2 regions of the Streptomyces sp. NBC_01717 genome follow, and region 2 is predicted to be linked to the other one. Evidence: riboswitches for the same ligand, from Rfam matches in the RefSeq annotation. Region 2 holds a riboswitch; the other holds the start of a gene.

Region 1 (14,491 bases), 2.7 Mb from region 2:
CGCTGGTGGGGCGAGGGCCGGGTGGACGGGGTGTTCCTCGCCGACCTGCGCAGCCCCGACCCGAGGATCGAGGGCGTCGCCGAACTCGGGATGCCTGCCGTGGTGATCGGCCACCCCTCGGCGGCCGGCCCGCTCACCTCCGTATGGTCGGACGACGCAGCGGCGGTGCGCGACACCCTCACGTATCTGACCGCGCTGGGCCACCGGTCCGTCGCCCGGGTGGCGGGGCTCCCCGATCTGATCCACACGCAGCTGCGCGACCGGGCCCAGCGCGAGATCTGCACCGAACTGGGTCTGGGCGAACCGCTGATCGTCCACACCGACTACTCCGGCGACGACGGGGCACATGCCACGCGGCGGCTGATCAGCTCCGCCGCGCGGCCCACCGCCGTCATCTACGACAACGACATCATGGCCGTGGCCGGTCTCTCGGTCGCCCAGGAGATGGGGCTCGACGTCCCCGGCGACCTCTCCCTGGTCGCCTGGGACGACTCCCAGCTCTCCCGGGTGGTCCGGCCACCACTGACCGCGCTGAGCCGGGACATCCCGGCGTACGGAAGTCATGCGGCGCGCACGCTGATGGCGCTGGTCACGGAGGGCAGCGCACCCGGATTCGAGGATTCCGCCGCCCGCCTCGTCCCGCGCGGCTCCACGGCGCCGCCGCGCTGACCGCCGGGTGCGGGGCGGCCGGCGCGACGTGCCGGAGGTGACGTCCCGCACGTGACGTGCGTGCTACTGCCTCGGGGTCGCCGTCATACCGCAGGAGGACGCGCGTACCCCGCCGATGCGACTCAAGAGGGCCTCCGGAACGGGCACGGGGGCTGACGACCGGCGGCGAATCGGCGGAGAGGATGAAGCGGTGCCTTGCAGAAGGCCCCGTACCTGAACCGAGCCCCGACCCAGGAGTCTCCCGTGACCACCATGTCCACCGCTCACCGCGCCACCGCGGTGGCCGCCCGCGCCACGGAACTGTCGAAGATCTACGGAGAGGGCGAGACCAAGGTGACCGCCCTGGACCGGGTCACCGTGGACTTCCCGCAGGGTGAGTTCACCGCGATCATGGGCCCGTCGGGCTCCGGCAAGTCCACGCTGATGCACTGCGTGGCCGGCCTCGACAGCTTCAGCAGCGGTTCGGTACGGCTGGGCGAGACGGAGCTCGGTTCCCTCAAGGACAAGCAGCTCACCCAGCTGCGCCGGGACAAGATCGGTTTCATCTTCCAGGCGTTCAACCTGCTGCCGACGCTGACCGCACTGGAGAACATCACCCTGCCGATGGACATCGCGGGCCGTAAGCCGGACGCCGACTGGCTGCGTGGCGTGATCGACATGGTGGGCCTGTCCGACCGGCTGAAGCACCGGCCGACCGAACTCTCCGGCGGCCAGCAGCAGCGCGTCGCAGTGGCCCGCGCCCTGGCCTCCCGGCCGGAGATCATCTTCGGTGACGAGCCGACCGGGAACCTGGACTCCCGCTCCGGCGCGGAAGTCCTGGGCTTCCTGCGCAACTCGGTGCGCGAGCTGGGCCAGACCGTGGTGATGGTGACGCACGACCCGGTCGCCGCCTCCTACGCGGACCGGGTGATCTTCCTCGCGGACGGGGCGATCGTCGACCAGATGGTGCGTCCCACCGCGGACGGGGTGCTGGACCGGATGAAGGCGTTCGACTCCAAGGGCCGCACCAGCTGAGCACCCTTCCAGCTGCGCACCCACCGCCTTCCCCGTTCCCGCTTCGGACCCCATCCCAGGACTGACAGACATGTTCCGTACCGCCCTGCGCAATGTGCTCGCGCACAAGGCCAGGCTGCTGATGACCGTGCTCGCCGTGATGCTCGGCGTGGCCTTCGTCTCCGGCACCCTGGTCTTCACCGACACCCTCGGCAACGCCTTCCGCAACCAGTCGGCGAAGAGTTACGACGACGTCGCCGTCGCCGTCACCACCCACGCCGACCGACGTGACGCAAAGACGTCCGGCATCGACGCGGCCACACTGAAGAAGATCCGGTCCCTGGACGGGGTGGCCACCGTCACCGGCCGGGTCTCCGGTTTCGCCGGGGTCGCCGACCCGGGCGGCAAGCTGATCGGCAACGGCTGGTCCAACACCGGCGGCAACTTCTCCCCCGGCACGAACGGCAAGGACGCCTCGTACACCTTCGTCGACGGCACGGGCCCGGTCGGCGACGGCCGGATCGCGCTCGACAAGGAGACCGCGAAGAAGGGCTCCTACGAGGTGGGCGACCGGGTAAGGGTCGCCACGAACGGGCCGGTGAAGGAGTACACCCTCTCCGGGATCTTCACCACCGAGGACGGCGCGGTCAACGCGGGCGGCAGCCTGGTCCTCTTCGACACCCAGGTCGCCCAGCAGCTCTATCTGAAGCCCGGCTGGTTCCAGGACGTCACCGTCACCGCCGCGGCCGGCTCCTCCGACCGGAAACTGCTGGACGCGGTGGAGCCGCTGCTGCCCAAGGACGCCACCGCAAGGACCGGCAAGGCCCTCGCCGATGAGCAGGCGAAGCAGATCGAGGACGGTCTGGGCAACCTCAACACGATGCTGCTCGCGTTCGCTGCCATCGCCCTGTTCGTCGGCATCTTCCTGATCGCCAACACGTTCACCATGCTGGTCGCCCAGCGCACCAAGGAACTGGCGCTGCTGCGCGCCGTCGGCGCCTCCCGCCGCCAGGTCAAGCGATCCGTACTGCTCGAAGCGGCCGTGGTCGGCGCGCTCGCCTCGGTGATCGGCTTCCTCCTCGGTATCGGTCTCGCCACCGGACTGCGCTCGGCGATGAGCCTGATCGGCGGGAAGATCCCGGCCGGTCCGCTGGTGATCTCCCCCGTCGCGGTCGGTGCCGCACTCGGCGTCGGCGTCCTGATCACCGTGCTGGCCGCCTGGCTGCCCGCCCGCCGCGCCGCGAAGATCGCGCCGGTGGCCGCGATGAGCAGCGTCCACGCGGTGGCCACCACCAAGTCGCTGGTCGTACGGAACTCGATCGGCGGGGTGCTCACCCTGCTCGGTGCGGCCGGGATCGTCGCGGGTGCAGCAGCCGGTTCGGACGGCCGGACGATCATCGGGGCCGGCGCCTTCGTGGCACTGATCGGTGTCATCGTGCTGATCCCGCTGCTGTCGCGGCCGGTCATCGCGCTGGTGCGGCCGCTGCTGCAGAAGCTGTTCGGCGTCTCCGGCAAGCTGGCCGCGCAGAACGCGGTCCGTAACCCCCGGCGTACCGGAGCGACGGCCTCCGCGCTCGCGATCGGCCTCACCCTGGTCACCGGCATCTCGGTGCTCGGCGTCACGCTCGGCCAGGCCGTCGACCGGATGACGACGGACAACATCAAGGCCGACTACATGATCTCGATGGCGAGCGGCGACTCGCTCGACGAGTCGGCACTCACCGCCCTGGAGAAGTCCGACGCCGTCTCCGCGGTCTCGCCCCAGCAGGCAGCCTCCATCAGGGTCGAGGGCACCTACCACGCGGCGTCCGGGGTGACGCCGGGCGATGTGCAGAAGGTCTTCTCCGTGAAGACGGTCTCCGGTTCGCTGGATTCGCTCGCCGACGGCGAGATCGCCGTCGGCGACAAGACCGCGAAGTCCAACGGCTGGAAGCCCGGCACCTCGCTCCCGGTGACGTACGACGACGACAAGAAGGGCACCCTGAAGGTCGGCGCGGTCTACGAGGAGAACGAGTTCCTCTCGCCCGTCCTGATGCCGAAGAACATCCTGGACGCGCACCAGAGCCGCCCGGACATCCGCGAGATCTGGCTGAAGACGGACGGCGGCGCGTCGAAGGCCAACGAGCAGGCCGTGGTCGACGCCCTGGGTGACAACCCGGCGATGTCCGTGATGGACCGTCAGGACATCCGGGACATGTTCGGCGGCTTCATCAGCACGGCGCTGAACATCATGTACGGGCTGTTGGCGATGGCCCTGATCATCGCGGTTCTCGGAGTCATCAACACCCTGGCGATGTCGGTCTTCGAGCGCCAGCAGGAGATCGGCATGCTGCGGGCGATCGGGCTGGACCGGCGCAAGGTCAAGCGCATGATCCGGCTGGAGGCCGTGGTCATCTCGGTCTTCGGTGCGGTGATCGGGGTCGCGCTCGGTACGTTCCTCGGCTGGGCGATCGGCCGGACGCTGGCCTCCGCCATCCCGGGCTACGCCCTGGTGATCCCGTGGGACCGGATCGCGGTCTTCCTGGTATTGGCAGCGCTGGTGGGCGTGCTGGCCTCGCTCTGGCCGGCCCGTAGCGCGGCGAAGCTGAACATGCTGACGGCGATCAAGACGGAGTAGCGAGTGAGCCGCTGATGGCCGGCCCCTGATACGGAGGGCCGGTACCCGCAAGCTGGAGCTGCGGGTACCGGCCCTCTCTGCATCCGTACGCGTTCAGTCGGCCGCGGAGGCCTTCCATTCGCGGGCGCGCAACGGCATCCGGGAAGCCCCGCCGTCCATGGGACGCACCACGAGGATCTGGTTGACGCCGATCTTGTTGTGCTCGAAGGAGAGCGCGGAGGCCGCCATGTAGAGCCGCCAGACCCTGGCCCGGCCGGGCGAGGTCATGGTGACGGCGCGGTCCCAGTGCTTCTCCAGGTTGGCGACCCAGCGGCGCAGGGTCAGTGCGTAGTGTTCGCGGATCGACTCGACGTCGCGGGCTTCGAAGCCCGCTTCCTCGAGCGTTGCGACGGTCCGGCCCACCGGCGCGAGTTCGCCGTCCGGGAAGACGTACGCGTCGATGAACTCGTCCACGTGGTACGCGGACTCGTCCTTCTCGGGACGGCGGGCGATCTGGTGGTTGAGCAGCCGGCCGCCGGGCCTGAGCAGTGCGTAGAGGCTGTCGGCGTATTCGCGGTAGCGGACCGAACCGACGTGTTCGGCCATGCCGATCGACGAGATGGCGTCGTACGGGCCGTCCCTGACGTCCCGGTAGTCCTGGACCCGGATCTCGATCCGGTCCGTCAGGCCCTCTTCGGCGATGCGCTTGCGGGCGAACGCGGCCTGCTCGGTGGAGAGGGTCACTCCGGTGACCTGGGCGCCGTACTCGCGGGCCGCGTGCATGGCCATGGAACCCCAGCCGCAGCCGACGTCGAGGAGGCGGTCGCCCTCCTTCAGGGCGAGCTTGCGGCAGACCAGGTCGAGCTTGTCGCGCTGGGCGTCCTCCAGGCTGCCGCCGTCCTCCCAGTAGGCGCAGGAGTAGACCATGGACGGGCCGAGGACCAGTTCGTAGAAGTCATTGCCCACGTCGTAGTGGTGGCTGATGGCCTCCTTGTCGCGGCGCTTGGTGTGGAGGGGGCCGGTGCGGCGGCGGACCTCCTCGGCGGGCGGGGGCGGGGGCGGCCAGGGCCCGGCCAGCTGCAGCAGGCCGCGGGCGGCGGACCGCACCTTGGGGTCCCGGATCGGGTGGACGGTGTCCTTCGCGTCCGCCCCGCGCTCCCAGAGCAGCCCCGCCATCCGGTCCAGGGTCTCGTACAGATCGCCTTCGATGTCGAGCTCGCCGGCCACCCAGGCGCGGGCCAGGCCCAGTTCGCCCGGCTTCCAGAGCAGCCGGCGCAGCGCGCGGCGGTTCCGGACGACGAGTACGGGGGCACCTGGCGGTCCGGATTCACTGCCGTCCCAGGCCCGGATCCGGACCGGGACGGGTTCTCCCAGCAACTCCTCGGCGAGAGCGGTCAGCCGCAACGCGGCGTCTGCCATGGCGTACACCTCCGTGATGGTGTTTCCCAACGTGCCCGAACATGCCCAAACATGCCGTGAACCACGCCCCGCACCCGTGGTGCCACGACGAGGTACACCCCCCTCAACACTCTCCGGCGCCAACGCCATCCCGCAGCGGCGCAACGGATCGGCAAAATACCTGTAGTTCACACACACTTACCGGGTCGCCAGGCCGGCCCCTTCCCGGGCACGCCGAAGGGGCCGCCCGCACCACGGATGGCGGACGGCCCCTTCGGGGTCATGCACAAGCTGCGCGGATGCGAGCATCCGCGGGTGGACTAGGAGGCGTTGGCCTTCTCGCCCTCGGCCTTGGCGGCGGCCGGAGCCGGAGCCGGCTTGGCGGCCTCGTAGAACTCCTCGCGCGGCGTCTCCATGGCGCCGAGCGAGACGACCTCGCGCTTGAGGAACATCCCAAGGGTCCAGTCGGCGAAGATCCGGATCTTGCGGTTCCAGGTCGGCATCGCCATGCCGTGGTAGCCACGGTGCATGTACCAGGCGAGACGGCCCTTGAGCTTGATCTTCATCTTGCCCATGACGATCATCGCGACGCCCTTGTGCAGGCCGAGACCGGCGACCGCACCCTTGTTGGCGTGGCTGTAGTCCTTCTGCGGGAAGCCGCGCATCCCGGAGATGACGTTGTCGCCGAGGACCTTGGCCTGACGCAGTGCGTGCTGGGCGTTCGGCGGGCACCAGGCGTTCGGGTTGCCGGCCTTGCGGCCGACCATGTCCGGAACCTGGGCGTTGTCGCCCGCGGCCCAGATGTAGTCGGTGCCCTGCACCTGAAGCTTCTCGGAGGTGTCCACGTGACCGCGCGGACCGAGCGGCAGGCCGAAGCGTGCCAGCGCCGGGTTCGGCTTCACGCCGGCCGTCCACACGATGGTGTTGGAGTCGACCTCGAGGCCGTTCTTCAGGACGACGTGACCGTCGACGCAGGAGTCCATGGAGGTCGAGAGGAAGACCTCGACACCACGTGACTCCAGGTGCTCCCGGCCCCAGGTGCCCAGCTTCGGGCCGACCTCGGGAAGGATCTTGTCGGCGGCGTCGACGAGGATGAAGCGCATGTCCTCGCGCTTCACGCTCGTGTAGTACTTCGCCGCGTCGCGGGCCATGTCCTCGACCTCGCCGATGGTTTCCGCACCGGCGAAGCCGCCGCCCACGAAGACGAACGTCAACGCCCTGCGGCGGACGTCCTCATCGGTCGTCGAGTCGGCCTTGTCCAGCTGCTCGAGAACGTGGTTGCGCAGGCCGATGGCCTCCTCGATGCCCTTCATACCGATGCCCTGTTCGGCCAGGCCGGGGATCGGGAAGGTGCGGGAGACCGCGCCCATCGCGATGACCAGGTAGTCGAAGGGCAGCTCGTAGGCCTCGCCGACGAGCGGCGCGACCGTGGCGACCTTGCGGTCCTGATCGATGGTCGTGACGCGGCCGGTGAGAACCTCGGCCTTCGGCAGTACGCGTCGCAGCGGGACGACGACATGCCGAGGCGAGATGCTGCCGGCGGCGGCTTCGGGGAGGAAGGGCTGGTAGGTCATGTACGACCGGGGGTCGACGACCGTGACGGTCGCCTCGCCGTAGCGCATCTTCTTCAGAATGCGCCGAGCTGCGTACAGGCCTACGTACCCACCGCCTACTACGAGGATCCTGGGACGCTCCGTGGTGCTCATGCCATCGAGTATCCACCCCACCTGGGGGGCACGCTCGTGAGCCCCTTCACAAGGTATCCCCCACCCTCTGCTACACTCCGCCGCCCACGTGACCGAGGTCATGGCAGCGCGGGGGAACCCCCGCGCCGCGGCGAACGTTGTTCACCGCTTGTGAGCAGGCCGTTGAGCCTTGCGAGCACAGTGGACCACCCCCTTCGCCCACCTCCTCGAAACACACCCGAAACCATCCTGCATGCGCGGCGGGCGGACCCTTCGGCGGCCGTGGAAGCCCGTACGGAGCAGAAGTGTGGTCCGGAGCGCCGAATTCCTTGTGAAGAAGTTCACGAACTTCGTCGTGGCGTGTCCCCGGAGGGGGTCCGCGAAGGGTCCACGAGGAGCCGACGGAGGCTCAAAGGTGCAGGCGGGAGTGCGCATGAGCGCCTTGTCGGCCACGCTCGCACGCACCCCTGCCCGGCCGCCTCGACTAGGCGATCGACCAGCCGATTCCGTCCAGGATGTCGTGCTCGCTGACGACGACCTCGCGGGCCCCGGTCCGCTTCATCACGGCCAGCAGGACGAGCGCCCCGGAGGTGATGACATCGACGCGCCCCGGGTGCATCGCGGGGATCGCGGCGCGCTCGGCGTGGGTCGAGGTGACGAGCCGCCCGGTGATCTCCTGGACCTGCTCGAAGGAGATCCGGGAGTGGTGGATCGCCTCGGAGTCGTACTCCTGCAGTCCCAGCGCGATCGCGGCCACGGTGGTGACGGTGCCGGCGAGGCCGACGAGCGTGGCGGCCTCGGTGAGCGGGACGCTCTCCTCGGCGAGATCCAGGGCGGCGTCGATGTCCGCGCGGATCGCGGTGATCTGACCCAGCGTGGGCGGGTCGGTGACGACACCGTCGCGTACGAGGTGGCGCTCCGTCATCCGTACGCAGCCGATGTCCACGGACCGCGCGGCCAGTACCCGGTCGTCGCCGACGACGAACTCGGTGGAACCGCCGCCGATATCGACCACCAGATACGGCTTGGCGAGATGGTCCCGGCCCGCGAGCTCCTTGGTGGCGCCCTCGAAGGAGAACTCCGCCTCCTGGTCGCCGCTGATCACCTCGGGCTCGACGCCGAGGATCTCCAGCACGCCACGGACGAACTCGTCCCTGTTCTCCGCGTCGCGGGAGGCGGAGGTGGCGACGAAGCGGAGCTTCTCCGCGCCGTGGTCCTTGATGACGGCCGCGTACCGGCGGCAGGCGGCGAAGGTCCGCTCCAGCGCGTCGGGGGCGAGCCTGCCGGTGCGGTCCACTCCCTGCCCGAGCCGGACGATCTCCATCCGCCGGTCGAGCTCGGTGAGCTCACCGGTGGCGGGGTCGGCGTCGGCGACGAGCAGCCGGATGGAGTTGGTTCCGCAGTCGATGGCGGCAACGCGGGTCATGGACGCTCCTGTCGTGATGCCTGGGAATCCGTCCCGGACCCCGCTCCGGGGTCGCCGGACGGTGTTGCGGTGCCGGCCTCGGCCGCGGGTTCGCACGACGTCACGCACGGCCCCTTGCGCCACCACTCCGGCAGCATCGCAATCGCCTCGTCCCCCAGCGGATTCACCCCCGGACCCGCCGCCAGCGAGTGCCCGACCAGCACATGCAGGCACTTCACCCGGTCCGGCATGCCCCCCGCACTGGGGAAGCCCTCCAGCACCTCGATCGCGTCCCGCCGGGCGATGTAGTCCTCGTGGGCATTGCGGTACGCCGCCGCCAGCTCCGGATCCGTGGCCAGACGCTCCGTCATCTCCTTCATGACGCCGTTCGCCTCCAGCGTTCCGATCGCGGACGCCGCGCGCGGGCACGTCAGGTAGTACGTCGTCGGGAACGGCGTACCGTCCTCCAGCCGGGGCTGCGTCTCGACCACGTCCGGGTTGCCGCACGGGCAGCGGTGCGCGATCGCGCGCAGCCCGCGCGGCGGGCGGCCGAGCTGCTGCTGGAACGCGGCGATGTCCGCCTCGGTGGGCGTGGTGGATTCGGTCTGGGGAGGGGGCGTTTCCATGCCTGCCTTGGTTCTACTCGGGATGCTTGAACTGCGGTTCCGCAGCGGATCAGGAGAAAGGGAGAAGAGGTCAGTCGCGGTCGGCGGAGTCCACGCCGTCCCACAGGTTCGAGTGCCACGGCCGGTCGGTCTCCTCCGACCCTCCGCTGCGCTCCTTGGCCGCGTCCGGGTCGACCACGGTGTAACCGGTCTCCCCGGGAAGGACGTAGTGCAGATGCTCCCGGGCCAGCCGCCGGATGTACGCGTCGTCCTGGAGGCGCGCCTTCTCGTCGCGGAGCTCCTCGGTGCGTGCCTCCGCCTCCTGCGCCAGCCGTTCCTGGTCGGCGATCTCGTCGCGCTGCGACACGTACTGTCGCATCGGGTACGCGAGCGCCACCACCAGGGAGCAGACGACCAGGGCGAGGAAAGCGGCCCGGCCCGTGAGCCGGGAACGGCGGGCCTGACGGCGGTTCTGGGAACGGTAGACACGAGCGGCGGTCTGCTCTCCGAGCAGCCGCAGCCGGGTCGCGGTGGAGAACCGGTCCCGGTCCTTCGCGGCCATGTCTCCGCCTCCCCACTACGCACGTCCGTCCCCGCACACGGTACGGGACCGAGTGCGGGGACGGACGGAGGCCGGTGCCTTTGACCCGTGACGGGCCTGCGATCAGCCCTTGAAGCGCGGGAACGCGGAGCGGCCCGCGTACACCGCCGCGTCGTCGAGGATCTCCTCGATGCGCAGCAGCTGGTTGTACTTGGCGACACGGTCCGAGCGGGCCGGGGCGCCGGTCTTGATCTGACCGCAGTTCACCGCGACGGCGAGGTCGGCGATGGTGGTGTCCTCGGTCTCACCGGAGCGGTGGGACATCATGCACTTGAAGCCGTTGCGCTGGGCCAGCTCGACGGCGTCCAGGGTCTCGGTCAGCGAACCGATCTGGTTGACCTTGACGAGCAGGGCGTTGGCGGAGCCCTCCTCGATGCCACGGGCCAGACGCTCCGGGTTGGTGACGAACAGGTCGTCGCCGACGATCTGCACCTTGGCGCCGAGCTTCTGGGTGATGACGTTCCAGCCGGCCCAGTCGTCCTCGTACAGCGGGTCCTCGATGGAGACCAGCGGGTACGCGGCGACGAGCTCCTCGTAGTACTCGGTCATCTCGGCGGCCGAGCGGGACTTGCCCTCGAACTCGTACTTGCCGTCCTTGTAGAACTCCGAGGCGGCGACGTCGAGCGCCAGCGCGATGTCCTTGCCCGGGGCGTAGCCGGCCTCCTTGATGGCCTCGAGGATGAGGTCCAGGGCGGCGCGGTTCGACTCCAGGTTCGGCGCGAAGCCGCCCTCGTCGCCGAGACCGGTCGACAGGCCCTTCGTCTTCAGGACCTTCTTCAGCGTGTGGTAGACCTCGGCGCCCCAGCGCAGGGCCTCGGAGAAGGACTCCGCGCCGATCGGGGCGATCATGAACTCCTGGATGTCCACGTTGGAGTCGGCGTGCGACCCACCGTTGAGGATGTTCATCATCGGGACGGGCAGCAGGTGCGCGTTCGGGCCACCGAGGTAGCGGAACAGCGGCAGGTCCGAGGCCTCGGAGGCGGCGTGGGCGACGGCCAGCGAGACGCCGAGGATGGCGTTGGCGCCGAGCGAGCCCTTGTTCTCGGTGGCGTCCAGGTCGAACATCGCCTGGTCGATCAGCCGCTGCTCGGTCGCGTCGTAGCCGACGAGCTCCGGGCCGATCTGCTCGATCACGGCGAGGACAGCCTTCTCGACGCCCTTGCCCTGGTAGCGGTTGGGGTCACCGTCGCGAAGCTCAATGGCCTCGAACGCACCGGTGGAGGCGCCGGACGGAACAGCAGCACGGCCGGTGCTGCCGTCGTCGAGGCCAACCTCGACCTCGACCGTGGGGTTTCCGCGGGAGTCGAGGATTTCCCGGGCTACGACGACGTCGATGGACGGCACGAGGCATCTCCTTCTGGGATATGACGCTGGTTGTGCAGGGTCGCTTTGGCCTTGCGCCAAGAGCCTAACCGCCCTGGCGCACTGCGTTCGGCGACCGCCCGCCTCCTGGGACGAAAAAGGACCCAAGGGCACCCGTAGACGGGCAAACGTTCAGAAATCTACTGAGCAGTAACCACAACGGTTGAACGGTGAGCGCAGAAACCCCGACCCGGCGCGTACGGGGGAATCCGCGCCGGGTCGGGGTGCTCAGGGAGGAGAGAGAGCGCTTTTCTGCTGAGGCTCGTACTACTTCGTCAGGTGGAGCTGCTGACCCGGGAAGATCAGGTCGGCGTCCTTGACGATGTTCTTGTTCAGCTTGAACAGCTGGTGCCAGCCGCCCTTCACCTTGTGCGCCTCGGCGATCTTGCTGAGCGAGTCACCGGCCTTCACCTTGTACTCGCCGTCGCCCTTCGCGACCTTCTGGCCGGTCGGCGTGGTGACGGTCTTCGCGGCCTCGGGGGCGGTGCCGCGGTCCGAGCGGGAGGCGGTGGGGGCCTCGGTGTGCTCGGCCGGCTTCGGCGCGGCCGGCTTCGCGGCGGCGGAGCCGGTGTCGACACCCGGGTCGACACCGTCGTTGGTCAGGTTGCCGGCGCCGGCGCAGCCCCAGGCACCCGGACCCTGCATGTCGAGGAGCTTCTCGGCGGTGGCGATCTGCTGGGCCTTGGTGGCCAGGTCGGCCCGCGGGGCGTACTGCGTGCCACCGGCGGCGGCCCAGCTGGACTGCGAGAACTGCAGGCCGCCGTAGTAGCCGTTGCCGGTGTTGATGGACCAGTTGCCACCGGACTCGCACTGGGCGACGGCGTCCCACGTGGCGACGGAGGCCGCGGAGGCACCCGTGGCACCCATCAGGGGAACGGCGATGGCGGCACCGGCGACACCGGCGAGCGTGGCCACACGGACGGCCTTGGACGGGCGACGGTGCTTGCCCTTGCTGTTCAGCAGCATGCAAATTCTCCTCACCGACGCCTACGAGGTGAGCTGTCGGGTTCGGGCCAAGTGAGTTGCCCGGTCGCATGTCCTAGCACGCGACTTCACCCCAAGCCGGTCCTGACGGTCTTTCGACCATCGGGCCCGGCGCTTACCTGGGTCCCCCGCTCCTGCCTACGGCGCTTTACGCGTCTGTTCCCTTCGACCGACGGCAGGATTCGGCGTGACGGTCGATGGGGCCCGCGGTGCGAGCGGTTCCGACCGTAAACGCACGCAACCCCCACATTCAAAGACGGACATAACTGACAATCATCCCCTACTCACGTCCGGCCGGTCATCGTTTTCGCAGGTGGGGGGCGATGCGGACAGGCCTGACAGACGAGACACGCCGATTAACGCAAAGAGACCCATGTCTCACTTACACATAAGTGGACATAGGCCTCTGAACTACCCCTATTTTTGGGGTGATTTAAGCTGTTGATCAGACCGGTCTCACTCCGCCTTCACACCGAGATCGAGGCTCTGGCCAGGAAGAATGAGATCCGGGTCGTCGCCGACAGCAGTCTTGTTGGCCTCATAGAGCGCCGGCCATCCGCCATGAACCTTCTGTGCATCAGCAATCGCCCAGAGGTTGTCGCCCGGCCGAACGGTGTATGTGCCGTCCGCGGCCGAGTCGCGCGTGTCGCGTCCGTCACCGTTACCGCGGGAAGCATGGCGGCCCGAGTCGCGGTCACCGCCCGTTCCCATGCCCTGGCCCGCCTCGGGGGCCGGCGCGCCGCGGTGCTTACCGCCCGCCTCGCTGCCGGAAGAACCGGAGGAGCGGGACGAGTCGGCCGAACCGGATGTATCCGACACATCGGCTGACGGCTCGCTCGATGCCTGACCGGACGCCTTGCCCGACGTCTTGCCGGACGACTTCTCCGACGACTTGGCGGACGACGACTTCGATCCGCCCTCTGCGCTCGCCTCGTCCGAGGCCTCGTCGGACGGGTCCGCGCTCTCCGTCGGGTCGGGCGACAGCAGGCTTCCCGGATCGACACCCGGCAGCGTCCCGTCCACCGTGAGCCCGGAGATCACCGCGCAGCTGGGCCACGCCCGTGGCCCCTGGTCGTCGAGGACCTTCTCGGCGACCGCTATCTGCTGCGAGCGGCTGGCGAGGTCGGCACGCGAGGCGTACGCCTCGCCGCCGTACGACTTCCAGGTGTCCTGCGAGAACTGGAGACCGCCGTAGAAGCCGTTGCCGAGATCGGCACTCCACATGCCGCCGCTCTCGCACTCGGCGACCCGGTCCCAGGTCGTGGCGTCGGCCGCGTGCGCACCGGCCGCGCCGAGCAGCGGGATGGCGATGGCCGAGCCGGTGACGCCTGCGGCGACGACGATGGCGGGTGCCTGACGAGGGCGACGGTGTCTGCCGTTCGCGGAGCCCATGGGGTTGCCTTCCGTGTGACTGACAAGTGACTGGTGAGTCGAACGGTGAACGTAGCGGCAGTCGAACGCTTGTCACAAGTCGATGCAGCGCAGATCACGTGAAAGTCACGGAGTTGACAGAGTGTCACCTTCACCGGAGCGATGTCCGGGATGGAACTCCACGGGAAGAGTGCGCAGTCCGCGCATGATGAGCCCCCCACGCCACCGCAAATCGGTAGGTTCCACCGCAAGACGCAGGTCCGGGAGGCGCCTCAGGAGTGTGGCCAGCGCGGCCTGTCCCTCCAGTCGGGCGAGCGGCGCCCCCAGACAGTAGTGGATGCCGTGACCGTAGCCGAGGTGCTGATTGTCACGCCGGGAGAGGTCGAGCGTGTCGGGGTCGGCGAACCGTTCCGGATCCCGGTCCGCGGCGGCGAGCACCACCAGTACGGGGTCGCCCGCCGAGATCCGCTGCCCGCCGAGCACCAGCGGTTCGGTGGCGAACCGCCAGGTCGCCAGCTCCACCGGGCCGTCGTACCGCAGCAGTTCCTCGATGCCGGTCTCCAGCAGCCCCGTCTCCCCCGCGTCGAGCGAACGCTGCAGCCGCTCCCGCTGCTCGGGGTTGCGCAGCAGGGCGTACACCCCGTTGCCGATCAGGTTGACCGTCGTCTCGAAGCCGGCGAAGAGGAGGATGAAGGCCATGGCGGCGGCCTCGTTCTCGGTGAGGTGCTCGCCGTGGTCGCTGGCCCGGATCAGCCCCGAGATCAGATCGTCCCCGGGGTTCTCCCGCTTCCGGTGGATCAGTTCGGCGAGATAGCCGCGCAT
Region 2 (14,491 bases):
TCCGCGGTCGAACGCATCATCGACCACCTCGGCCCATCTCTCGCGCTCCAGCCGCGCAAACGGTTCCGCAAGGATACCGTGCTCATCGTGGAGGCCCCTGGCACCCACCCGCGACCACACCATCGCCGAGCGGTCCAAGAACTATCGGTACTCCACAAACCACCAGGTCGTCATCGCCGCCGACACCCGGCTCGTCGTGGTGGTCGACCGACCCCTGCCGGGCAACCGCAACGACTGCAAGGCGTGGAAGGAGTCCGGCGCGAAGGCTGCCGTCGGCAAGACCACAAGGATCGCCGACGGCGGCTATCCGGGCACCGGGCGCGTGATGCCTTACCGCCGCCGCAAAGGCGTAGAACTGCCCAGCTGGAAACAGGCCCACAACAAGTCCCACAAGCAGATCCGCGCCCGCGTACATCTTCTCCGGCGGACGACTGGCGCTCGGCCTCGGTGCCGGCTGGAACGAGCAGGAAGTCTTCCGGCGCCTACGGCATCGAGCTGGGTGGCAGCGCAGCGACCCGTTCGAAGAGGCCTGCGAGGTGCTCATCGGACTGCTGTCGCCGCAGGAGACCATCACTTTCAAAGGCAGTTGCTACGAACTGACCGACGCGCGATGCAACCCCAAGCCTGTGCAGCAGCCGCACCCGCCGATCTGCATCGGCGGCAGTGGGGAGAAACGCAGACTCCGCACCGCGGCCCGATTCGCCCAGCACTGGAACTTCGACAGTGGCACACCAGAACGGTTCGGCGGGGCGCGGGACGTGCTGCATCAGCACCGTACGGACGTCGGTCGTGACCCGGCGGAGATCCTGCTGTCCGGCCAAGTGCAGTTCACCGGCGACCTGGCAGCGACCGGCCGCAACAGCCGCGGCTCGCCACGCGGCAGGCGCGGAGCTCGCGATCGTCTACTTGCGTCCGCCGTACACACCGGCCGTGCTGGAGCCGCTGACCCGCGCGTTGTCGGAGCTGTGCTGAGTCGGCCCGGTTTCCTTGTTCGTCGGCGACGGAACGTCTGCCGAAGAGGGCGCACAGTCGAGTGACGCCACGCGGTAACTGAACGGTACGCGACACGAGAGCGGTCGGTCCCACGACCTGACCGTGGCCACGACGAACTCGGTACGGCTTCGGGCGGGGTCGACCCAGCGGACCAGGCGACCCCCTTCAGCTCCCGGCCCGATCGAGAATCCCTCGTGCGGCGACGACCCGTGCCCGACCCGCTCGAGAGGCGTCCTCGAGCTGTGCCCGGTTCTCGGCGAGCTGTCCCTGTTGATATTCGGACTCCACCGCGAACCAGATGCCGGTGAGATTCACCGCTTCCTTGCAGTCAATGTCCGCCAATGCCACATCGCGCTCCAGCCGGGTCTTTCCGGTACCAAAACGGGTATCTCCTGCCGCGTCCAGCGGATCGTTGTAGTCGTAACCACTGCGCTGCATGCAGGCCGACCATCCGGAAATCACTTTCCGCACCCGGGGGTCGCGTTGTGACACATAGAAACTCTCGTCCATGAGGCTGAGGGCAAGATTTTGGTCGCGACTGGGAGCCGCTCTTTTCGCAAGCGTTTCGCGGGCTTCTCCGCTGCACCCCTGGTCCGGCACCTTGCGGCCGTTCACGGTGGCCGGTCCGCGGCCGGAAAGAATTGCCGTCCGGAGATATTCGGGGATCTTCGTATGTGGTTCGGCGCTCCGTTTCGCGGGCTTGTCGCCCATTCCGTACCCGCTCACCGCGGCCAGTTTCCGGTCGGTTATCCCGTACCGGCGCTCCACACTGGTGCCGGGCTCCGCGCCGCCGTCCCGCCGCTCGGGTGCCAAGGTGAGGCCGTAGCGCGCCGCGCACTGCGCGACGAGGCGGCTCTCGGCCGCGTTGATGGCGCGGCCGTCGGCCAGGCCGACGGTGTAACGGGCCAACGGCACCTCCATGCGAGCGGCTTCCACGGCCGTGGGGATACGGAGGGACTGCGCCGCGGGGTTTTCGAGATGCTTCCCGGACTGCCCCGCACCGGCCGAGCAACCTGCAAGGACGCAGGCCACGAGGAGGGCAGCGGCAGCGGACGGGAGGCGCGCGGGCTTTCTGCGCCCGGGTGCGAACATGGCTGTCTCCAGGCTCCAGGGGTGGGTGCGTGCACCCCGGCCGGCCGACGTGGCTTGCGAGCCCCGCCGGCCGGCCGGGCCGGGGATCAGTACGAGGCGGACTCGATCTGGTTCCGGAAGTTCGTCATCTGCGAGTTGGCCTCACCGGAGTCGTACCAGCCGGACGTACCGGTCTTGTTCGTCCCGAAGTAGACGTACCACCGCAGGGAGTCCAGATTCTTGGCCGAGGCGGAGTTGTTGCCGACCCGCTGGCTGGAGTTGCCGATGAAGTAGTTGTCGTTGAGGTTGAGGTCCGAGTAGTACATGTCCCAGATGCCGTTCGCATAGTTCGGGTTGTACCAGAGGCAGAACTCGCCCGACTCGCACACGCCATTGTGCTCCGTGGCGCCCGCGGGGACCGCAAGACCGGCAATGGACATTCCAGCCACAGCCGCGGCAGCAAAGAACTTGGCCAGCTTCATTTTCTCCCCTTCTCGATCGATACCGAAACACGCAATCCAACCGAATCACTTAATTGTGAAGCCGGTTGAACCACACCTTCACAGAGATTGCCACCGCTGTTCACGGGCAGCTACCTTGTTCGAGCTCTGTTGAAACGGGCACCTCACGTGAAGGAGTACTGTGCTCCGCATTCACTTCTCCGGACCCGATCTCGGCCGGACCCGCCTGACCGCCGAGCCCGATCCCCTGTGGGAGACAGCGGCCTCACTCCACCGCCTGCAGACCAAGCGCGGCCGTGGGACCTACGCCGCATGGCTGCGCTTCGCCTGCGAAAAGCTGAACGATCCCGCACTGGCGCGCACGGTGCGGCATTTGCTGCTGCCACTGTTTCCGCGCGCCGCCTACTTTCCGGATTTCCTCACCCCCGCCGCCGCGAGCGAGGGGCTTTCTCCCGGTCTCGAAGCCATCCGCGCCACCCCGTCCGCCCGGGTCGCGGCCGAAGTCGAGCAACTGACCAGAGTGGTGACCTCGACTCCGCGCGGACTGACTCGGCTGGCCGCCGCTGAGCACAGGAGCGAGCTGACCGCAGGGCTGAGGGCGTACTACGACGCACTCATCGCGCCGCACGAGGCGACCATTCGCACCCGCATCGAGGCCGAGCGGGTCTTCCGCACCCGTTCCCTGCTGGGAAGAGGAGTCGAGGACATGCTGTCCGGCCTGGGTCCGGGCCTTCGCTGGCGCAGCCCCGTCCTCGAGGCGGACCACCCCACCGTCGACGCGGACCTGCATCTGGGCGGCAGAGGACTGCGGTTGGTGCCCTCGTACTTCTGCTGGGGTTCAGCCGTGGTGCTGGCCGACCCCGAGTTACCGCCCGTGCTGGTCTACCCCATGCGCCACGAGCGAGCGGCCGCAACGGCAGACATCGCCGACGCCGACGCGGTCCCGCTGACCACGCTGCTGGGCCGCACTCGTGCACTTGTACTGCGTGCCTCCGCCACCGGGGCCACCGGCAGTGAACTGGCCCGTTCTCTCGGCATATCCCCTGGCACCGTCACCTTCCACACCAAGGCGCTGCGCGACTCGCAGCTGATCGCCAGCGTCCGCTACGCGACCAGCGTGCTGCACACACTCACGCCGCTCGGCTTGGCCCTGCTCGCCGCCAACGCCACGCGGACCAGGGCCAATAGCGGCGGTCGTCGACCCTCGCGGCCTGCCGCAGGAATGGATCTCGATCACGAATAACCATGTGCGGTGGAGCAGCGGCGACCGGCCCACCGGGCAGCGGAGGCTGCTGCTCCGCAGCGCGCTCACCGCGGCGAGCACTCACATCTGGACAGCATCAGCACGGAACGCCGGGGCGCGTGCCGTTCAACTGACGCACAGGTCATACCTGTCGCACATGCACGCCCGCGGCAGCCAATGCGTCGACCTCGTCCTCGGGCGCGGTCTCGTCGGTGACAACGGCGTGCAGTGCGGTGGCGGGCGCGACGAAGGCAAGGGCGGTACGGGACAACTTCGCGCCGTCCGTGACCGCGATGACCCGGCGGGCCGATGCGATCGCGGCCCGCTTGGTGGCGGCGTCGTCCAAGTCGTACGCGGTCAGGCCGTTCGCCGCGTTCAGTCCGCAGCAGCCGATGACCGCGGTGTCGAAACGCAGGGCGGCCAGCGATGCCTCGGCGAGCGGGCCGGTGAGTGCGAGCTCGCCCCGCCGGGGGCGGCCGCCCGGCACCAGAAGCGTGAGGTCCGGCGCTCCGGTCAGCGCGTTCACCGCGTGCAGGGAGAGCGGCATGACCGTCAGGCGCCGGTGCTCCAGCGCCCGGGCCACCTCCAGGCAGGTGGTACCGCTGTCGAGGACCACGGACTCCCCGTCGGCGATCAGCCCGGCGACCTCGGAGGCAATGCGCCGCTTGGCCTCCAGTCCCTCCGTCGCCCGCAGCCCGAAGGGCGGTTCGTCGCCGCGCAGCAGCAGGCTCCTCGCTCCTCCGCGGTACCGCTCCAGGATGCCCTGCCCGGCCAGGGTCTCCAGGTCGCGGCGAATGGTCATCTCCGACGCGCCGGTCAGGGCAGCCAGCTCCGCGACGCCGGCACTGCCCGCGTCGCGTACCGCCTCGGTGATCCGTCTCAGTCGATCCGTACTTGCCACATCAGCGATAGAACACCATTGATGTTCAAAATGCAATCTTTCAAACATCAAAGATGTTCGTTATGTTCATCGGCATGGAGAGATCGCTGCGGACCGGCCGACTGGTCACTACCGCCTACTTCGCCCTGAACGGCTTCGTCCTGGGGATGTGGGTCGTCCACATCCCTGCCGTCGAGCGCCACGTGGGCATCAGCCACGCCGTGCTCGGCTGGCTGCTGCTGCTCCTCGGCGCGGGAGCCTTCGCGGGGATGCGGATCACGGGCCCGCTCACCGACAGGTGGGGCGCCCGCACCGTCGTACCGCTGAGCGCGGCGCTGTGCAGCGCAGCCGTGGTCCTGCCGGGCCTGGCCACGGACGCGTGGACGCTGGGAGCGGCACTTGCGCTGCTCGGACTCGGCAACGGCTGTCTGGACGTCAGCATGAACGCGCACGCCATCCAGGTCGAGCGGGGTTACGGACGCCCCGTCATGTCCGCCTTCCATGCCACGTTCTCCATCGGCGGCGTCCTTGCCGCGCTGCTCGGCGCGCGCACGCTCAGCTGGGGCTGGAGCCCGGCGGTGACCCTCGGCTCAGTGGCCGTGCTCGGTCTCGCCGTCGCCGCGCTCGCCGCCCGCGGGCTCCTGCCTGCCGCACACGCCCCCTCCCCTGCCGCGAAGGCTCCCGCCGGTGTGACGACGAAGCCGGCGCACCGGACATCCCGCCGCATCTGGGCGCTGGCCGCGCTCGCGCTGATGCTCATGCTCTGCGAAGGCGTCGCCAACGACTGGAGCACTCTGCATCTGCGGGATGTCCTGAACGCTTCCGCCGCCGTCGCAGCTCTCGCCTACGGTGCGTTCTCGACCGCCATGACGATCGGTCGACTGCTGGCCGACCGAGTGGCCATGCGCTTCGGGCCGGTGGCCATCCTCCGCTACGGGGCGGCCCTGGCCGCGGTCGGTCTGACGACGGCCACCTTCTCCACGTGGATCCCGCTGGCCCTGGCCGGCTGGGCCGTGTTCGGGGCCGGGCTGTCCGGCTGCATCCCCCAGCTCTTCAGCGCCGCCGGCCACGCCGATCCGAGCGCCGCCGGAACGAACGTCTCGCGCGTCGCCGGCCTGGGCTACCTCGGCATGCTCGCCGGCCCCGCCGTCATCGGACCGCTGACGCACTTCATGCCGCTCAACCTGACTTTCCTGCTGCCTCTCGGGTTCTGCGTCGTGGCCGCGTGCTCGGCCCACATACTCCGCTCGCCGCACGCCGCTCCCAGTCGTCTGGAGGCCGAGGCAGCATGACCGGAACCAACCCCGCGAGCCCGGTGCGCAGCACACCCGGTGCCGCGGTGTATCCATCGCCCTGACGACGTAGCGCGCAGCCCGAGCCACGTGCCGGTGGAGCCGCCTCCCCTGTCCGCGCCCGGCAAACTCGTCGCGTCACGGCACTAGGAACTGATAGGCCCTCTCGCTACCCTCCGCGCATGATTTCCACGGTGGTCTGGGGCACGGGCAACGTCGGCCGCGCCGCAATCCGCGCTGTCGAGGCCCATCCGGCGCTCGAGCTCACGGCCGTGCTCGTCCACAACCCGGACAAGGTGGGACGTGACGCGGGCGAGCTCGGTGGACTCGGTCGTCCGCTGGGGGTCGTGGCGAACGACGACGTCGGTGCCGTGCTGGCCACCGGCCCCCGGGCCGTGGTGTACGCCGCGTCCGGCGACATCCGCCCCGACGACGCCCTCGCCGACATCAGCAGGGCGATCCGGGCGGGGGCCGTGGTCGTCACCCCGGCGCTGTACGCCCTGTACGACCAGTTGGGCGCCCCGCCTGAGCTGCGGGATCCGGTGCTGGCCGCCATCGCGGACGGTGGCGGTTCACTGTTCGTCTCCGGTGTCGACCCCGGCTGGGGCAATGACGTACTCCCGTTGCTGATCAGCGGACTCGGCACCTCCGTGGACGTGATCCGCTGCCAGGAGATCTTCGACTACTCCACCTACGAGCAGGAGGAATCGGTCCGGTACCTGGTCGGCATGGGCCAGCCGATGGAGTACGAGCCACTGATGCTCGCACCGACCGTCCCGACCATGGTGTGGGGTGGGCAGATACGGCTGATGGCCAGAGCCCTGGGAGCCGAACTCGACGACATCCGGGAGACGTTGGAACGGCGCCCGCTGGACGCCACGGTGAGCACCAGGACGATGGGCTCGTTCGAGGGCGGCACCCAGGGCGCGGTGCGGTTCGAAGTGCAGGGCATCGTCGGAGGCGAACCCCGCATCGTCATCGAGCACATCACGCGCATTCACCCCTCCTGCGCACCGGACTGGCCGACACCGCCCGACGGCGACGGTGCGCATCGAGTGATCATCGAGGGTCGCCCGCGCATCGAGGTCACGGTCGAAGCCACCGACGAGGGCGAGAACAGATCCGCGGGCGGGAACGCCACCGCGGTGGGCCGGCTCGTGAACGCCATCGACTGGCTCGTGAACGCGGAACCAGGACTCTACGACGCGCTCGACGTCCCGCTGCGCCCCGCAGTCGGCAGGCTCGGAAGGAGAGAACCATGAACATCGACATCCCCGACGGCAAGGACGCGATCGAGTACGTGTGGGGCGAGATGGTGCCCGGGATCGGGATCGCCGCATCGAACTTCTCGCTGGCGGTGTACGCCCATACGACCCTGGGACTACGCGAGTTCGAAGCCGCGCGTTTGCGGATCGCCCAGATCAACGGGTGCGTCTTCTGTCTCGACTGGCGGACCGAACGGGACGGCGTGAAGGTCGAGGAGGATTTCGCCGACGCGGTGACCCAGTGGCGTACCACCGACGTCTTCGACGACCGGACCCGGTTGGCCGCCGAATACGCCGAGCGGTACGCCCTCGATCACCACAACCTCGACGAAACGTTCTGGTCCCGGATGAGCGCGCACTACAGCCAGCTCGAGATCGTGGAGCTGAGCATGAGCATCGGATCATGGCTGGCGTTCGGCCGGCTCAACCATGTGCTGGGCCTCGACACCGTGTGCGCGCTGCCCGGCCGTTGATCGTCACAGGTCGGTGGCGATGATCTTCTCGATGTTCCGTTCGGCGAGCGCGGTGATGGTGACGAACGGATTGACGCTGGTGTTGCCGGGGATCAGCGAGCCGTCGATGACATACAGGCCGGAGTAGCCGTGCAGGCGGCCGTAGTTGTCGGTGGCCCGGTTCAGCACCGCGCCGCCGAGCGGGTGGTACGTCAGGTGGTCGCCCCAGATCTTGTAGGTACCGAAGAGATCGGTCCGGTAGATCGTCCCCTCCTTCTGGTTGATCCTGTCGAAGATCGTCCTGGCGGCGTCGATGGACGGCTGCTTCCAGGCGGTCTGCCAGTTCAGGTCGACCTTGCCCGTCGCAGCGTTCCAGGCGAACTCGGCCCGGTTCGGGTTCTTGGTGATGGACAGGTAGAACGAGGCGAACGTCTCGATCCCGGTAGGCAGCGGGGCGACCTCGGCGAACGCACCACCGGCGGCCCAGTTGTCGATACCGCCCGTGGGGATGGAAGCCTGGAGGCTGCCGGTCGGGTCCCACAGGTGGTTGGCCCGGCCGCACATGACGTTGCCGTTGTCGCCCCACCCTTTGCCGATCTCGTTGTTCAGGCCGGGGAGCGCGCCGGTGGCCTTCAGCTTGACCAGCAGCTTGCTGGTGCCCACGCTGCCGGCCGCGAAGAACACCCGGTCCGCGGTCACCGTCTTGGTGGCCGTGGTGGCACCGCCGGTGTCGAGCTGGTCGATGACGACCGTGTAGCCGCCGCCTGTCACCGGTGCGACCGAAGTGACCTTGTGCAGCGGCGAGATGGCGACCCTGCCGGTGGCCCTGATCCGGTCGATGTACGTCTTCTGCAGCGATTTCTTGCCGTAGTTGTTGCCGTACAGGATCTCGCCGGCCAGCGCCGACCTGGGAACGGTTCCGGCCTCCTCCTGCTTCATGTAGTCCCAGTCGTACACCGTGGGCACGAAGACGAACGGGAAGCCGGCACGCTGGGCGTGCTTACGCCCGACCCGGGCGTACTGGTAGCACGCGGCGGTCTCGAACCAGGCTGGATCGATGATGCCGACCCCGAGGCCGGCATTGGCGCGCGGGTAGTAGATCCCGTACATCTCGTCGGCGTCCACCGACGGGAGTACGGCTCCGAAGTTCTCGCGCTTGGGGGTGACGGCCATGCCACCGTTGACCAGCGAGCCGCCGCCGACGCCGCGGCCCTGGTAGACCGTGATCCCGTCGAACTCCTCGGCGTCGAGGATTCCGGTGCTGCGGGTGACGTCCTTGTCGATGGGGAAACCGAGGAAGTTGCTGAGGGGCTGCTTGGTCCTGGTGCGGAGCCAGTACGACCGGCTGTCCGGGGATGTCGTGTTGGAGAAGATCTTGCCGTCCGGGCCCGCGGTGTCCCAGGCCATCCCCATTTCGATCATGTGCACGTCGACGCCTGACTGGGCGAGACGCAGAGCGGCGACGGATCCGCCGTATCCGGTGCCGATCACGAGGGCCGGGACATGGGCCCCGGAGTCGATCGGAGCGGCTGCGGAACCGAGCCCGGCCTGGGCCGGGGTGCTGTGACCCGCGAGGGCCACGGCTCCTAAAATAGAACCAGTTCCTGTGATGAATCTTCGACGCGATACGCCCTTGGGGCCTACATCACGCATGGTAGAGTCACTCATGTGACACGCCTCACTCTCGACAGAGTGAAACTGGTTCTACTGCCGTTTGCGTGTCAAGTCACTACATACCTGTGGGTAACTTGCGCCCACTCACGGCACGCCCCGGACACACCACGCCGTGCGTCAGCGCACAGCGGGCCGGTCCCGGCTCGGTGCCGCTCGACCGCCGCCGAGCGCCAAGCAGCGACTCAGGCAGCAGGGCCCGGTGACGGGTCGCGAACATCAGGCGAGGAAGCTGGAATCCACGGCCGATGCGGTAGCCCCATGAGGTGTTCGGACGGATTCGATCGTGACTCCTCACGCTCCGACAACAACTCCCCATATTCCGGAAGCAGATCGACCGGAATTGGCCGTAGCCTGCCCGCCATGAGCGAGAACAACGAGCCGTTGCTCGAGGAACCACCGGTCGCGGGCAACGAGATCGACACCCTGGTGGGTTCCCTGGAACGCCAGCGCAGGACGCTGGCGTGGAAGTGCGCGGGTCTGGACGCGGCCGGCCTGCGGACGACGGCCGCCGCCTCGAAGATCAGCCTGGGCGGGCTGCTCAAGCACCTGGCCCTCGTGGAGGACGACGTCTTGTCCCAGAAGCTGCTCGGGCGGGAGCCGGCTCCCCCGTGGGACACGGTGGACTGGGACGCCGATCCCGACTGGGAGTGGTCCTCGGCCGCCGGGGACACCCCCGAGCAACTCATGGCGCTCTGGCAGGACACTGCGGCCCGCTCCCGCGCCAACGTCCGGCAGGCGCTGGCCGAGGGTGGCGTCGGACACCTCGCGGCGTTCACCAACTCCCGCGGGCAGTCACCCAGTCTCCGGCGTCTGCTGATCGACCTCATCGAGGAGTACGCACGCCATGTCGGACACGCCGACCTCATCCGCGAATCCATCGACGGGCTCGTCGGGGAGGACCCGCCACGATGAGACCGACACTCTCGGACAGGCCGGTTCCGGTAGCGGCGGGGCGGTGATGATGCCAGGCATGGCCCAGCCGATCCCGGATGATCAGCTCGCGATCGTCCCCGCCGAAGAAGCATCGTGGGACGACCTGCAGACGATCTTCGGCACCACGGACTATCCGTCCATGTGCCAGTGCCAGCGCTTCAAGATCACGGGCTCCCAGTGGGGTTCGGTCCCCCTGGCCGAACGGGCCGAGCGCCTGCGTGAGCAGACCGGTTGCGGAAATGCCGGTGCGCCTTCGACAAGCGGTCTCGTCGCCTATCTGGACGACGAGCCGGTCGGATGGTGCGCGATCGAGCCCCGGACGTCCTACCCCCGCCTGCTCCGCGCCCGCGTCCCCTGGACCGGACGGCAGGAGGACAGGACCGACGACAGCGTCTGGGCCGTGACCTGTTTCGTCACCCGCAAGGGCTTCCGTCTGCGCGGCATCACGTACGCACTCGCGCGCGCCACGATCGGCTTCGCGCGCGACCGCGGGGCCCGCGCGGTCGAGGGCTACCCGATGATCACGCGGCCAGGGGTGGAAATCACCTGGGGCGAACTCCACGTCGGCAGCCGTGACGTCTTCGCCGACGCAGGGTTCGTCGAGGTGAGCAGGCCCACACCCAGGCGGGCCGTCATGCGGATCGACTTCTGATCGTCGCCCCGCGCCCCTGCTGATCGCGGCGGTCGACATGTGAATCCATCGAGCAGAGACAGGAACGGGTGGCGAGGCCCCCTCGGACCCTCGCCACCCGTCACTCCTGAACCGGTATCAACGCAACCGGGCGTCAGTACGCCCCGAACACGTTGTCGATCGAACCGTACTTGGCGGCGGCGTAGTTGCACGCAGCCGTGATGTTGGCGACCGGGTCGTAGGGGTCCATCGACGTGCCGGACACGTGGTAGGCCTTGAACGTGGGGTCGATGACCTGCAGGAGCCCCTTGGACGGCGTGCCCTTGGCGGCGTTCGAGTCCCAGTTGTTGATGGCCTTGGGGTTGCCCGAGGACTCGCGCATGATGTTGCGGTGGATGCCGTCGTAGCTGCCGGGGATGCCGTGCTGCGCCATGACAGCCAGCGACTCCTTGATCCAGCCGTCGAGGTCGTTCGTGTACGTCGTGGGCTTCGCGGCGGCGGGAGTGGCACTGCTCGCGGCGGGCTTGGACTCGACAGCCGGGGTCTCAGCCTTGGCACCGAGGGTCAGCTTCATGCCCGGGCTGATCAGGGCGGGGTTGGCTCCGATGACCTCGCGATTGTCCTGGTACAGCTGCTGCCAGCCACCACTCACGGAATGTCCAGTGGCGATCTTGTAAAGAGTGTCACCGGCTATCACGGAATAGACGGAGGGCGTGGCCTTCACAGCGGAAATTCCCTTGGCCGGGGCCACAGCGGGCGCCACAGTCTTTGTGACGGTGGCGACGGACTGTGCCGGCGCTGCCGAAGCAGTGGTCGCACCGATCACAGGAAGTGCGAGAGCGGCTCCGCCCGCGGTCACGGCGATGAAACCGCGACTCAGCGAACTGGACTTACGACGACGGTGGTTACCCGTTGCGGGCATGATGCATTCCTCTCCGTCGCCTACGAGGTGAGCTGTCGGGTTCAGGCTGGAGTTGCCTGGCCGTATGGGAATACGGCTTCACCCCTAGCCGTTCCGGATACCGGATCGGCTGCTTACCTGGGTCCCCCGCTCCTGCCGTACGTGGGTGGTCGGATTCCCGGACGGCGGCAGGATTCGGCGTTCCATCCGGATTGACGGTGACCGTAAGCGAGAAACTCCGACCTGAACAAGCCCCCACTTTTCGATCACAATTCATTTACAAGATCGAGTCGGGGAATTATCCGCAATCCACACCCGCCCGCGAAGCCAACTTTCTTTGCGGGGAAGGGAACCGAGCGGTACGCCGTTGCGTCCGCGGGCCGGGAAAGTGACTCTCACCACTCGGCCCGAAATGGGCGATTTGCCCGGCAGGCAGGACCTCGACCTGTGCGGATCATGCATTCACTGGCAAAGCGAGCAATTCCTATTCATTGCCAGAATTCCGACATTTAAGACATCTATGGGCGGGCGACCGTCCATCGACTCGTCGGGACGGGCGTCCCCCCGCGGGAGGCGACAGCTGATGCGGCAGCGCGTCACGCGCTCCACCGGCTGCGGCACACGAGCGGCCGCGCACCGGCCGGGGCGCGCAGGCTCACGCGAACGACGGTCCCGATGGGCGCAGGAGGTGCCGTACGCCCCATCGGCATGGCTGTCACGGTGCGCAAACGCCCTACCCGCCCGCCGGGGCCGTCCGGCAGCACGAGAGAAGTGATGGCCATGGGGAGCCCGGGGTGCTGATCATCGTGTCGCTGCGTCGCTCTCGCCGCGCGACCATCGCCCGGTCACCGGCTTGCCGCACACCAGCCGTCCGGACGAGGCGCATCGTGATCACCATCGCTGAGCCGGCGGTCGAGGAGCTCCGGCCGGATGAACCCGACGCGGCCTTCGAAGGCTGCCGGATCGACCTTCTTCAGCTTCTCGGCAATGCGGGAGCACACCGCAAGATCCTTCTCTTCGCCCCTTCGGACGAGTACTCCTCGGGCCCGCCCGGTTCGCGGAGGAATTCGGAATCGGTCGCACGACAGGCCGGAGCAATGCAGCGAGGCCTCTGCTCGGCGATGCGGGACAGCCTTCGACGGCAGTCAGTGCCTCGGCTGATCATGCGAATCCGTCCTCATCCTGCGCGTCGAAACCGGCAGTGCGCACGCCTGCTCCGGATGCAATACGGTAACGCCCCACTTTCCGCCTTGCGTTGGCGTTGATCCAGCGACCGCTGGAAGAAGGGGAAGTGCCACGGAGTCGAGAGGCAAGCATTCCACCCTTCGATTCCTTCCACCACAACCCTGTCCAACTCCATCCATTCATCAGAGGAGACGCCGTGTTGAAGCAAACCCTGCAAGTCGGCATGCGCTCGCGTGCACCCCTTGGCGCCTGGTGTGTTCCCACGTTGCGCGGCCCTCGTAATCGATTCGATCCGGCAAGAATTACGTCGCGTATCAGGTGCGTCGTGACGGAGTCGGGGCAAGGTCTATTCCGAACCGATTGAATCAGCCGATGTCACCTGAATCCCGATCAGCTGCCCTCCAGATCCACCATGTTCACCACATGAACGGGAAGTTGTACCGGTTGCGGACACAGGGCCTCGGCGTGAAGCCGGTTCGACCGCTTTCTGATCATGGAATGTCCAGGATGTGCAGCGGCCGGGTGGCGTCGCGGGTGTTCCTTCTGAGGGCGGCGGCGATGCCGTGGCGGCCGGTAAGGAGAAGGGCTCCGATGACGAGGTTGCGCCAGGTAGCCATGGCGCGGGGCCCGTTGCCCGTCCGGAGCTGTGAGGCGTCCTCGGCGAAGGTGGTGTCTCTGACGTGGTGCAGTGCCGTGAACCCACTCATTCGCTTTCACGCCGAGGCCCTGGAGCCGGGCTTTCCGCCACGCCGTCAGGGGCGGCTCGATCAGGGTCCATCGGGCGTCGGACAGAAGCGAGCGAAACGGACTGCAGGGCCTGCACGGCAGGAGGCGACGAAGTTCGCGTACTCCCCGAACCTGAGCAAGAAGGACAATGAGCAAAGCCGCCTTCTGGAACTTACCTGCGCAAACGCCCTCTCAGGTCGGTGTCGCTTCTTCAGTTGACCTGTCCATGAACGCTGGGGACTCCTGCATACTCATGCTCCCAGCGATCTTGCTCGGGACAAATTGGGGAGGGGCACAATGCCGCCGACGAACGTACACAACAGGCGAAGACCCCGATGGCGAAGTGGGCAACGGGCCGCCGCCGCCATGTTGGTGCTGACCCTCACCGGTGGCTTCGCAGCAGCGGCCAACTACGAAGCACAGGCGGACACCGAGCCAGTGTCAGCGTCGGCCGTGCCGCCGGCGCCCGACCTCGGGCCGGCCGAGGCCGCCAATGAGTCCGAGGCCCGGATTCTGTTTACCGACATCAAGCTGGCCGAGGACGCACTGCCCGGCCTGGTGAAGAAGTATTGACCCGCGCACTGCGCTGCGCCGGGGTCACACTCGCAGCCCTGGCCACGCTCACTGCTTGCGGTGGGCGTCCGGAACCGTGCCCAGCGCTCGACCTCATCCCGACGGTTGGCGTGTCCTGGCGGGCCGAATCCCTGCCCTACGACACGGCCACCACGTACCGGTTGTGCGCCGCAAAACACTGCACGACGGGTGCACTGCGGGTGTACGGCGA

Evidence for each region. Region 2 has a riboswitch for cyclic di-AMP ahead of OHB49_RS37510 (transglycosylase SLT domain-containing protein). Riboswitches for the same ligand answer to the same signal wherever they lie in the genome.
Region 1: another riboswitch for cyclic di-AMP. It lies ahead of OHB49_RS25415 (LysM peptidoglycan-binding domain-containing protein); the one in region 2 lies ahead of OHB49_RS37510 (transglycosylase SLT domain-containing protein).

The regions. Positions count from the first base shown of each region.
Region 1 is NZ_CP109178.1:5,597,115-5,611,605, reverse strand. It holds gene OHB49_RS25460 (LacI family DNA-binding transcriptional regulator) at 1-669, shown strand, start outside; gene OHB49_RS25455 (ABC transporter ATP-binding protein) at 913-1,683, shown strand; gene OHB49_RS25450 (ABC transporter permease) at 1,754-4,279, shown strand; gene OHB49_RS25445 (cyclopropane-fatty-acyl-phospholipid synthase family protein) at 4,373-5,677, opposite strand; gene OHB49_RS25440 (NAD(P)/FAD-dependent oxidoreductase) at 5,977-7,362, opposite strand; gene OHB49_RS25435 (Ppx/GppA phosphatase family protein) at 7,826-8,767, opposite strand; gene OHB49_RS25430 (DUF501 domain-containing protein) at 8,764-9,372, opposite strand; gene OHB49_RS25425 (FtsB family cell division protein) at 9,443-9,913, opposite strand; gene eno (phosphopyruvate hydratase) at 10,016-11,296, opposite strand; gene OHB49_RS25415 (LysM peptidoglycan-binding domain-containing protein) at 11,582-12,280, opposite strand; cyclic di-AMP (ydaO/yuaA leader) riboswitch at 12,284-12,454, opposite strand; gene OHB49_RS25410 (transglycosylase family protein) at 12,755-13,690, opposite strand; gene OHB49_RS25405 (cytochrome P450 family protein) at 13,796-14,491, opposite strand, start outside.
Region 2 is NZ_CP109178.1:8,285,170-8,299,660, reverse strand. It holds partial or broken gene OHB49_RS37565 (transposase family protein) at 1-469, shown strand, start outside; gene OHB49_RS45930 (LLM class flavin-dependent oxidoreductase) at 414-1,037, shown strand; gene OHB49_RS37560 (hypothetical protein) at 1,159-1,929, opposite strand; gene OHB49_RS37555 (peptidase inhibitor family I36 protein) at 2,172-2,546, opposite strand; gene OHB49_RS37550 (winged helix-turn-helix transcriptional regulator) at 2,707-3,768, shown strand; gene OHB49_RS37545 (DeoR/GlpR family DNA-binding transcription regulator) at 3,911-4,669, opposite strand; gene OHB49_RS37540 (MFS transporter) at 4,744-5,940, shown strand; gene OHB49_RS37535 (NAD(P)H-dependent amine dehydrogenase family protein) at 6,123-7,202, shown strand; gene OHB49_RS37530 (carboxymuconolactone decarboxylase family protein) at 7,199-7,678, shown strand; gene OHB49_RS37525 (GMC oxidoreductase) at 7,682-9,310, opposite strand; gene OHB49_RS37520 (DinB family protein) at 9,692-10,243, shown strand; gene OHB49_RS37515 (GNAT family N-acetyltransferase) at 10,302-10,916, shown strand; gene OHB49_RS37510 (transglycosylase SLT domain-containing protein) at 11,050-11,817, opposite strand; cyclic di-AMP (ydaO/yuaA leader) riboswitch at 11,820-12,007, opposite strand; gene OHB49_RS37505 (hypothetical protein) at 12,642-12,797, opposite strand; gene OHB49_RS37500 (hypothetical protein) at 13,473-13,688, opposite strand; gene OHB49_RS37490 (hypothetical protein) at 14,080-14,280, shown strand; gene OHB49_RS37485 (hypothetical protein) at 14,277-14,491, shown strand, end outside.